DNA from 2 places in the Streptomyces sp. NPDC053079 genome. Region 2 is predicted to be linked to the other one. Evidence: riboswitches for the same ligand, from Rfam matches in the RefSeq annotation. Region 2 holds a riboswitch; the other holds the start of a gene.
The links. Region 2 has a riboswitch for glycine ahead of gcvT (glycine cleavage system aminomethyltransferase GcvT). Riboswitches for the same ligand answer to the same signal wherever they lie in the genome.

Region 1 (4,613 bases), on a different contig from region 2:
CGAACCGGCCCCGACCCGTGTACGGGCCTCCCGCGTCAGCCGTCGTACTCGTCCAGCGGCGGGCAGGAGCAGACGAGGTTGCGGTCGCCGTAGGCGCCGTCGACGCGGCGCACCGGCGGCCAGTACTTGTCGGCGGGCGTCACCCCGGCCGGGAAGACGGCGTCCTCGCGGCTGTACGGGTGCTCCCAGGCCCCGGCCACCGAGGCGGCGGTGTGCGGGGCGTTCCGCAGCGGGTTGTCATCCTTGTCCCACTCCCCCGAGCCGACCTTCTCGATCTCGGCGCGGATGGCGATCATCGCCTCACAGAAACGATCCAGCTCGGCGAGGTCCTCACTCTCCGTCGGCTCGATCATCAGCGTTCCGGCCACCGGGAAGGACATGGTCGGCGCGTGGAAGCCGTAGTCGATGAGCCGCTTGGCGACGTCGTCGACGCTCACCCCGGTCGCCTTGGTCAGCGGCCGCAGGTCCACGATGCACTCGTGCGCGACCAGCCCGTTGGGGCCGGTGTAGAGCACGGGGTAGTGCGGCTCGAGGCGCTTGGCGATGTAGTTGGCGCCGAGGACGGCGACCTGGGTGGCGCGCTTGAGGCCCTCGCCGCCCATGAGCCGGACGTACGCCCAGGAGATCGGCAGGATGCCGGCGGAGCCCCAGGGGGCGGCCGAGATCGGACCGACGCCCGTCTCCGGGCCCGCGGTGGGCTGCAGCGGGTGGTTGGGCAGGTACGGGGCGAGGTGGGCGCGGACGGCCACCGGGCCGACGCCGGGGCCGCCGCCGCCGTGCGGGATGCAGAAGGTCTTGTGCAGGTTCAGGTGCGAGACGTCGCCGCCGAACTCGCCCGGCTTGGCCACGCCCACCAGGGCGTTGAGGTTGGCGCCGTCGACGTAGACCTGGCCGCCGGCCTCGTGCACGGCCGCGCAGATGTCGGCGACGTGCTCCTCGAAGACGCCGTGCGTGGACGGGTAGGTGATCATCAGCACGGAGAGCTCGTCACGGTGCTTCTCGATCTTGGCGCGCAGGTCCTCGGCGTCGACCTCGCCGTCGTCGGCGGTCTTGACGACGACGACCTTCATGCCGGCCATCACGGCGCTCGCGGCGTTGGTGCCGTGGGCGGAGGACGGGATGAGGCAGACGGTGCGCTGCTCGTCGCCGTTGGCGCGGTGGTAGGCGCGGACGGCCAGCAGGCCCGCGAGCTCGCCCTGCGAGCCGGCGTTGGGCTGGATGGAGACCTTGGCGTAGCCGGTGACCTCGGCGAGCCTCTCCTCCAGCTCGGTGATGAGCGTGAGGTAGCCCCCGGCCTGCTCGACCGGCGCGAAGGGGTGCAGCGCACCGAACTCGGGCCAGGTCACCGGCTCCATCTCGGTGGTGGCGTTGAGCTTCATGGTGCAGGAGCCGAGCGGGATCATGCCGCGGTCCAGGGCGTAGTCCCGGTCGGCGAGGCGGCGCAGGTAGCGCAGCATCGCGGTCTCGGAGCGGTGCTGGTGGAAGACCGGGTGCGCGAGGTACTCGTCGGTGCGCAGCAGGCCCTCGGGGAGCGTGTCCGCCACCGCGGCGTCGATCGCCTCGACGTCGCCCTCCACACCGAAGGCGGCCCACACGGACGCCAGCTGGGCGCGGGTGGTGGTCTCGTCGCAGGCGATGCCGACGTGGTCGGCGTCGGTCAGCCGCAGGTTGACGCCGAGCTCGCGGGCCGCGGCGACGACCTCGGCGGCCCGGCCGGGGACGCGTGCGGTGAGGGTGTCGAAGTAGGAGCCGTGCACGACCTCGACCCCGCCGGCGCGCAGGCCCTCGGCGAGGACGGTGGCGTAGCGGTGGGTGCGGCGGGCGATGGCGGCGAGGCCCTCGGGGCCGTGGTAGACCGCGTACATGCCGGCCATGACGGCGAGCAGCACCTGGGCGGTGCAGATGTTGCTCGTGGCCTTCTCGCGGCGGATGTGCTGCTCGCGGGTCTGCAGGGCCAGGCGGTAGGCCTTGTTGCCGTCGGCGTCGACGGAGACGCCGACGAGGCGGCCGGGGAGGCTGCGGGCGAACTGCTCGCGCACGGCCATGTAGCCGGCGTGCGGACCGCCGAAGCCCATGGGGACGCCGAAGCGCTGGCTGGTGCCGATCGCGATGTCGGCGCCGAGCTCGCCGGGCGGGGTGAGCAGCGTCAGGGCCAGCAGGTCGGCGGCGACGGTGACGATCGCGCCGAGGCCGTGGGCCTGCTCGATGACGGGGCGCAGGTCGCGTACGGCGCCGGAGGCACCGGGGTACTGCAGCAGGACGCCGAAGACGCCGCGCTCGGCGAGCTCGTCGGGGATGCCGGCCGCGAGGTCGGCGACGACGACCTCGACGCCGGTGGGCTCGGCGCGCGTCTGTATGACGGCGATGGTCTGCGGCAGGGCGTCGGCGTCGACCAGGAAGACGCCGTTCTTGACCTTGCCGACGCGGCGGGCCAGCGACATCGCCTCGGCGGCGGCGGTGCCCTCGTCGAGGAGGGAGGCGCCGGAGGTGGGCAGGCCGGTCAGGTCGGCGACGACGGTCTGGAAGTTCAGGAGCGCCTCGAGGCGGCCCTGGGAGATCTCGGGCTGGTAGGGCGTGTACGCCGTGTACCAGGCGGGGTTCTCCATGACGTTGCGCAGGATCACCGGCGGCGTGAACGTGCCGTGGTAGCCGAGGCCGATCATGGGGGCGAGCACCTGGTTGCGGTCCGCGAGGGTGCGCAGTTCGGCGAGGACCTCGGCCTCGGTGCGGGCGCCGGGCAGCCGGAGCGCCTCGGCGCTCTTGATCACCTCGGGCACGGCGGCCTCGGTGAGTTCGTCGAGCGAGCCGAAGCCGACCTGGGCGAGCATCTTGGCCTGGGCACCCGCGTCGGGGCCGATGTGGCGGGCCTCGAAGGGAGTGCCGCGTTCCAGGTCGGAAAGGGAGCTGCGGTGGGCTGTCATCTGCGGAGGCCTCCTGGTCATACACGACCTGCGAGGGGTACCACGGCGCGGGTACCCGGACGGCCTCCCCCTCTGTCATCTCAACCTGAGAGCTTCACCGGGCCATGCTGCGGCCCGGCTTTCACCGTCGGTGAGGAAGGGCTCGGCGTCGTGCCTGACCGGGGCCCGCCCTGCTTTCCAGAGTGACCTCGCCTGTGCGGTACGTGTGCCTGAGAGATTCCGGGGAGGATTTGCTCCTTCGGCGCCCCCACTCGTCTCCCAACGCATCGGCTGGGTTTCGACGGAGGACTCTCCCGCACGGGGTCTGCGGCCAATCGCCAGCCTACCAGCGCGGCTTTCCGGGCGGATCTCCCGAGTGGCCGGTTCCCGCTTTGTGGCTTTTCGTGGTTACCGAAGGGCTCCGAAGTGCTCTGCGGGGCGTCCGGGGGGCCCGCGAGCGGGTGTCCGGGGGCCGGCGCAGGCAGGCGCGATCAAGGGAGGAACCGTGCAGACCGACATCGACCCCCGCAGTCTGATCGGCCGGAAGGCCTTCGACCGCGACGGCGTGAAGATCGGCACGGTGGACGAGGTCTACCTCGACGACGCGACCGGGCAACCGGAGTGGGCGGCGGTACGCACCGGACTGTTCGGCAGGGACGCGTTCGTACCGCTGGAGCCGAGCCGTGTCGAGGGCGACGTCCTGCGCATCCCCTACGACCGCGCCCTGATCAGGGAGGCACCGGGCTTCGGAGTGGGCCGGCACCTCTCGCCCGAGCAGGAGCTGCAGCTGTACCACCACTACGGGCTCGAACTGCCCGGCACCTCCGGCACCCCGGGCACCTCCGAGACCTCCGGCACCTGATCCTGCGGGGCGCGGACGAGCGGCAGCGGCTCGGACGGTTCGAGCGCGGGGTCGTCGACGCGGAAGGTGCGTACCCGCCCGGGCCCGGACCAGGGCTCCTCGAAGCGGACGGTGACCCGCCCCACGCCGCTGCCCTGCACCCAGCCGTTCCCGTACTCCGCGTGCCGCACGTCCAGCCCCGGGAGCCACTGGTGGGGCCTCTCCGGGGCCTCCGGGGCCTGCTGGGGCTCGGGGCCGTCCTGCAAGGCGGCCCCGGCGGCCTCCTCCGCGCGGCTCGCGGCCTGCGCGAAGAGGTCCTCCTGCGTGTAGTCGGCCAGCCCGGACACCCCGACGCCCAGCAGCCGCACGCCCGCGGTGGTGTCCACGCCGTCGAGCAGCCGGGCCGCCGCCTCCCGCACCACCGCGGGGTCGTCGGTGGGACCGCGCAGCGTCTCCGAGCGGGTCAGCGTCGAGAAGTCGTAGCTGCGCACCTTGATGACCACCGTGCGCCCGGAGCGGCCCGCCTCCCGCAGCCGCCGCACGCACCGGTCGGCGAGGCGGGCGAGCTCCAGCTGGACCCGGGTGCGGTCGGTGAGGTCCTCGGCGAAGGTGTCCTCCGCCGAGACGGACTTGGCGTCCCGCTCGGCGACGACGGGCCGGTCGTCGTGGCCGGTGGCCAGCGCGTGGAGGCCGGCGCCGTGGGACTTGCCGAGCAGCCGCACCAGCTCGGCCTCGCCCGCCTCCGCCGTCTCGGCCACGGTGGTGATCCCGGCCCGGCGCAACGTTTCGGCAGTGGCGGGACCCACCCCGGGAATGGCGCGGACCGACATGGGCCCGAGTATCTCCAGCTCCGTACCGGGCTCGATGACGAC
Region 2 (4,613 bases):
CCGCATGTCCCACCACGGCGCCAAGGTCGTCCACACCCGGGCCGTCGACTGGGCCCGGCGCGCCGGCGTCCTGCTGCACTGCCGCCCGCTGCCGCCGCTGGAGGGGGAGGGCACGCGGGTGGGCCGGGGCCCCGCCTCCGCCGCCGTCGTCGTGGCCGCCCACGACGAGCGGCTCACCCGCGTCACCGCCCTGCACGCGGACGGGCGCGCCGAGCACGCCCTCGTCCCGCACCCCGAGGCCCAGGACCGGGCCCGGCGCGCCCACGAGGCGTTGTTTCCCGGCGGTCCCGGCGTTCCCGGCGCGCAGCGGGACGCCCCGGGCCTGCCGCCCAAGGCCCGTTCCCCGTACAGCGATGTGCTGATCACCTGAGACACGAGGAGGGGCCGGTACGGACGAGTCCGTACCGGCCCCTCACAGGCTGTGCCCGGGGTGTCCCCGCGCCTTACAGCGACGGGTACAGCGGGTGCTTGCCCGCCAGCGCCGTGACGCGGCCGCGCAGCGACTCGGCGTCGTAGGCCGGCTTCAGCGCCTCGGCGATGATGTCGGCGACCTCGCGGAAGTCCTCCGCCTGGAAGCCGCGGGTGGCCAGCGCCGGGGTGCCGATCCGCAGACCCGAGGTGACCATCGGGGGGCGCGGGTCGTTCGGGATGGCGTTGCGGTTGACCGTGATGCCGACCTCGTGGAGGCGGTCCTCGGCCTGCTGGCCGTCCAGCTCGGAGTTGCGCAGGTCCACCAGGACCAGGTGCACGTCCGTGCCGCCGGACAGGACCGAGACGCCCACCTCGGCGACGTCGGCCTGCATCAGGCGCTCGGCGAGGATCTTGGCGCCCTCGAGCGTGCGGACCTGGCGGTCCTTGAACTCCTCGCTGGCCGCGACCTTGAAGGAGACGGCCTTCGCCGCGATCACGTGCTCCAGCGGACCGCCCTGCTGGCCGGGGAAGACCGCGGAGTTGATCTTCTTGGCGAGCTCGGCCGTGGACAGGATCACACCGCCGCGCGGACCGCCCAGGGTCTTGTGCGTGGTGGTGGTCACGACGTGCGCGTGCGGCACCGGGGAGGGGTGCAGCCCGGCGGCGACCAGGCCCGCGAAGTGGGCCATGTCGACCATCAGGTACGCGCCGACCTCGTCCGCGATCCGGCGGAAGGCCGCGAAGTCCAGCTGGCGCGGGTAGGCGGACCAGCCGGCGACGATCAGCTTCGGGCGGTGCTCCTTGGCGAGGCGCTCGACCTCGTCCATGTCGACCAGGTTGGTCGCCTCGTCGACGTGGTACGCGACCACGTTGTAGAGCTTGCCGGAGAAGTTGATCTTCATGCCGTGGGTCAGGTGCCCGCCGTGGGCGAGGTTCAGACCCAGGATGGTGTCGCCGGGGTTGAGCAGGGCGAACATCGCGGCGGCGTTGGCCTGCGCGCCGGAGTGCGGCTGCACGTTGGCGTGCTCGGCGCCGAAGAGCGCCTTGATGCGGTCGATCGCGATCTGCTCGACGACGTCGACGTGCTCACAGCCGCCGTAGTAGCGGCGGCCCGGGTAGCCCTCGGCGTACTTGTTAGTGAGGACCGAGCCCTGGGCCTCCATGACCGCGACCGGAGCGAAGTTCTCCGAGGCGATCATCTCGAGGGTGGACTGCTGGCGGTGGAGTTCGGCGTCGACAGCGGCGGCGACGTCGGGGTCGAGCTCATGGAGGGAGCTGTTCAGAAGCGACATGAGTTCTTCCTGGGCGGGGGAGAGGCGGGGTCAGCCGGCGAAGGCGGTGTACTCGTCGGCGGACATCAGGTCCGCCGGCTCGTCCGTGATCTTCACCTTGAACAGCCAGCCGCCCTCGAACGGGGCGGTGTTCACCAGCGAGGGGTCGTCCACGACGTCCTGGTTGGCCTCGACGACCTCGCCCGTGACGGGGGCGTAGAGGTCACTGACCGACTTGGTCGACTCCAGCTCGCCGCAGGTCTCGCCCGCGGTGACCGTGTCACCGACGGCCGGCAGCTGGGCGTAGACGACATCGCCGAGCGCGTTGGCCGCGAACTCCGTGATGCCGACCGTCGCCACGCCGTTCTCGACGGCCGAGAGCCACTCGTGCTCCTTGCTGTAGCGGAGCTGCTGGGGGTTGCTCATGACTAGATTCTCCTGTACGCGCGTGAGTGGTCGTGCAAAGGGTCTTGCCAGGTGGGATGAGGGGGGCTCAGCGTTCCCGCTTGTAGAACGGCAGGGCGACGACCTCGTACGGCTCATGCGTGCCGCGAATGTCCACCGATACCCCATCCGTGCCGGGAGCGGCGTGCGCCGCGTCGACGTAGGCGATCGCGATCGGCTTGCCGAGGGTCGGCGAGGGGGCGCCCGAGGTGACCTCGCCCACGACCTCGCCGCCGGCCACGACGGAGAAGCCGGCGCGCGGCACCCGGCGACCGGTGGCGACGAGGCCGACCAGCTTGCGCGGCGGCGCGCTCTCGGCGCGCTCGGCGGCGGCCAGCAGCGCCTCGCGGCCCACGAAGTCACCCGCCTTGTCGAACTTCACGACCCGGCCCAGCCCCGCGTCGAACGGCGTCGTGGCGGTGGTCAGCTCGTGCCCGTACAGCGGCATGCCCGCCTCCAGGCGCAGCGTGTCGCGGCAGGACAGGCCGCAGGGCACCAGACCCGCGTCCGCGCCCGCCTCGGTCAGGGCCTGCCACAGCTTCTCGGCGTCGGCCGGGGCGACGAACAGCTCGAAGCCGTCCTCGCCGGTGTAACCGGTACGGGCGATCAGCGCGGGCACGCCCGCGACGGTGCCCGGCAGGCCCGCGTAGTACTTCAGGCCGTCCAGGTCCGCGTCGGTGACGGACTTCAGGATGCCGGGGGAGGCCGGGCCCTGGACGGCGATCAGCGCGTAGGCGTCGCGGTCGTCGCGGACCTCGGTCTCGAAGCCGGCCGCCCGCTCGGTCAGCGCGTCCAGCACGACCTGGGCGTTGGAGGCGTTGGCGACGACCAGATATTTCGGGTGGCCTCCCTCCTCCGCCAGGCGGTAGACGATCAGGTCGTCCAGAATGCCGCCCTGCGCGTCGCAGATCATGGTGTAGCGGGCGCGGCCGACGGCCAGCGCGGAGAGGTTGCCCACCAGGGCGTGATCGAGGGCCTGCCCGGCCTGGGGGCCCGTAAGGGTGATCTCGCCCATGTGGGAGAGGTCGAAGAGACCGGCGCGGGTGCGCACGGCGAGGTGCTCGTCGCGCTCGCTCCCGTAACGCAGGGGCATGTCCCAGCCCGCGAAGTCGGTCATGGTGGCGCCGAGGCTGCGGTGCAGCGCGTCGAGGGCGGTATGGCGGGGGGCATCGGTCATGGTCAGGCTCCCGGACACGAGTCGGAGGTCGGCCTCCCCATCTGTCATCGGAACCTGAGAGGTTCACCGAGAGCCCCGAAAGGACGGCTCGGCTTGCACCTTGGGTGGGGCCGCCGCCGCGAGGAACGGGGGCCCGCTTTTCAGATCTGCCTCACCCGCGCGGTACGGGGCCTGAGAGATTCAAGGGAGGAACTTGCTCCTTCGGCGCCCGGTGCCAGGGGCACCAGGACTCTCCCGCGCGGATTCGAGCGGCCGGTATGCAGTTGATAGACATGCCGTTGGCGCGCACATCATTGCACGTACGAGCGTGCGAGGGACTGCCCACGGCCCCATGAATTGGATTACCTTTTCTTTACATTCCGTGGGTAGGGGGCAGCCAACGGACGGGGAGGGAAGGCGATCACGGTGCGTACGGACGTCCAGGGGGAGGTGCCGGACGCCGCGGCGGAGCCGCCGCCGTCGGCGGAGCCGCCCACGGGAGTGCGCGATCTGCGCGGCCGCGGCCGCACCGAGCTGCGCTATCCGCTCGGCGATCTGCTCGTCGTCTCCGGGCTGCCCGGCAGCGGAAAGTCCACGCTGATACGGCGCACGGTGGCCGCCGTGGACGGCCGGGGCACGCCCGTCCACCGCGTGGACTCCCAGGACGCCCGCGACCGCTTCGAGCGCCGCACGCCGGACCGGCTGCCGTACGCGGCCTACCGCCCCCTGGTGCGCCTGGCCCACTACGCCGCGCTGCGCCGCGCCCTGCGCTCGGGCGCGAGCGTGGTGGTGCACGACTGCGGGGAGCGCGGCTGGGTGCGCCGCTGGCTCGCCCGCGACGCGCGCCGGCGCGGCGGCGCGGTCCATGTGCTGCTGCTCGCCGTGGAGCCGCACACCGCGCTCGCCGGCCAGGCGGCCCGCGGCCGCCGCGTCTCCCGCCGGGCCTTCGGCCGCCACCGCCGCGCGATGACGGGCCTGCTGACCACCGCCGCCGCGGGCCGCGTCCCGCCCGGCACGGCCTCCACCACCCTCCTCGACCGCCCCGCCGCCGACGCCCTCGAGACGATCGCCTTCGGCTAGCCGCCGGGGGTCGGGTTTCGGCCGGATGCCCGCCCCGCCGCGGCCGCGATACGGGACACCCCCCGGCCGCCGCGCGAGCGCAGCCGTTAAGGTGCGGGTGCGGTGGTGACGAGACGGTGGTTGGGACAGGTGAACGTGTCCGAGCAGTACGGGTGGGGCCCGGAGCACAGTGGCGGGGCCGGGTCATGGCCTGCCAACGAACTCGAAGAGGTGCTCGCCGCCTCCCTGGGCGTGCCGGACGCCGGCGCCCG

Region 1: another riboswitch for glycine. It lies ahead of gcvP (aminomethyl-transferring glycine dehydrogenase); the one in region 2 lies ahead of gcvT (glycine cleavage system aminomethyltransferase GcvT).

Annotation. Positions count from the first base shown of each region.
Region 1 is NZ_JBITZJ010000010.1:9,444-14,056, reverse strand. It holds gene gcvP (aminomethyl-transferring glycine dehydrogenase) at 36-2,921, opposite strand; glycine riboswitch at 3,109-3,227, opposite strand; gene ACIGXW_RS31845 (PRC-barrel domain-containing protein) at 3,406-3,762, shown strand; gene ACIGXW_RS31840 (DNA polymerase IV) at 3,699-4,613, opposite strand, start outside.
Region 2 is NZ_JBITZJ010000002.1:976,579-981,191, forward strand. It holds gene ACIGXW_RS11700 (hypothetical protein) at 1-370, shown strand, start outside; gene glyA (serine hydroxymethyltransferase) at 444-1,703, opposite strand; gene gcvH (glycine cleavage system protein GcvH) at 1,734-2,108, opposite strand; gene gcvT (glycine cleavage system aminomethyltransferase GcvT) at 2,176-3,303, opposite strand; glycine riboswitch at 3,454-3,550, opposite strand; gene ACIGXW_RS11720 (AAA family ATPase) at 3,703-4,362, shown strand; gene ACIGXW_RS11725 (enhanced serine sensitivity protein SseB) at 4,492-4,613, shown strand, end outside.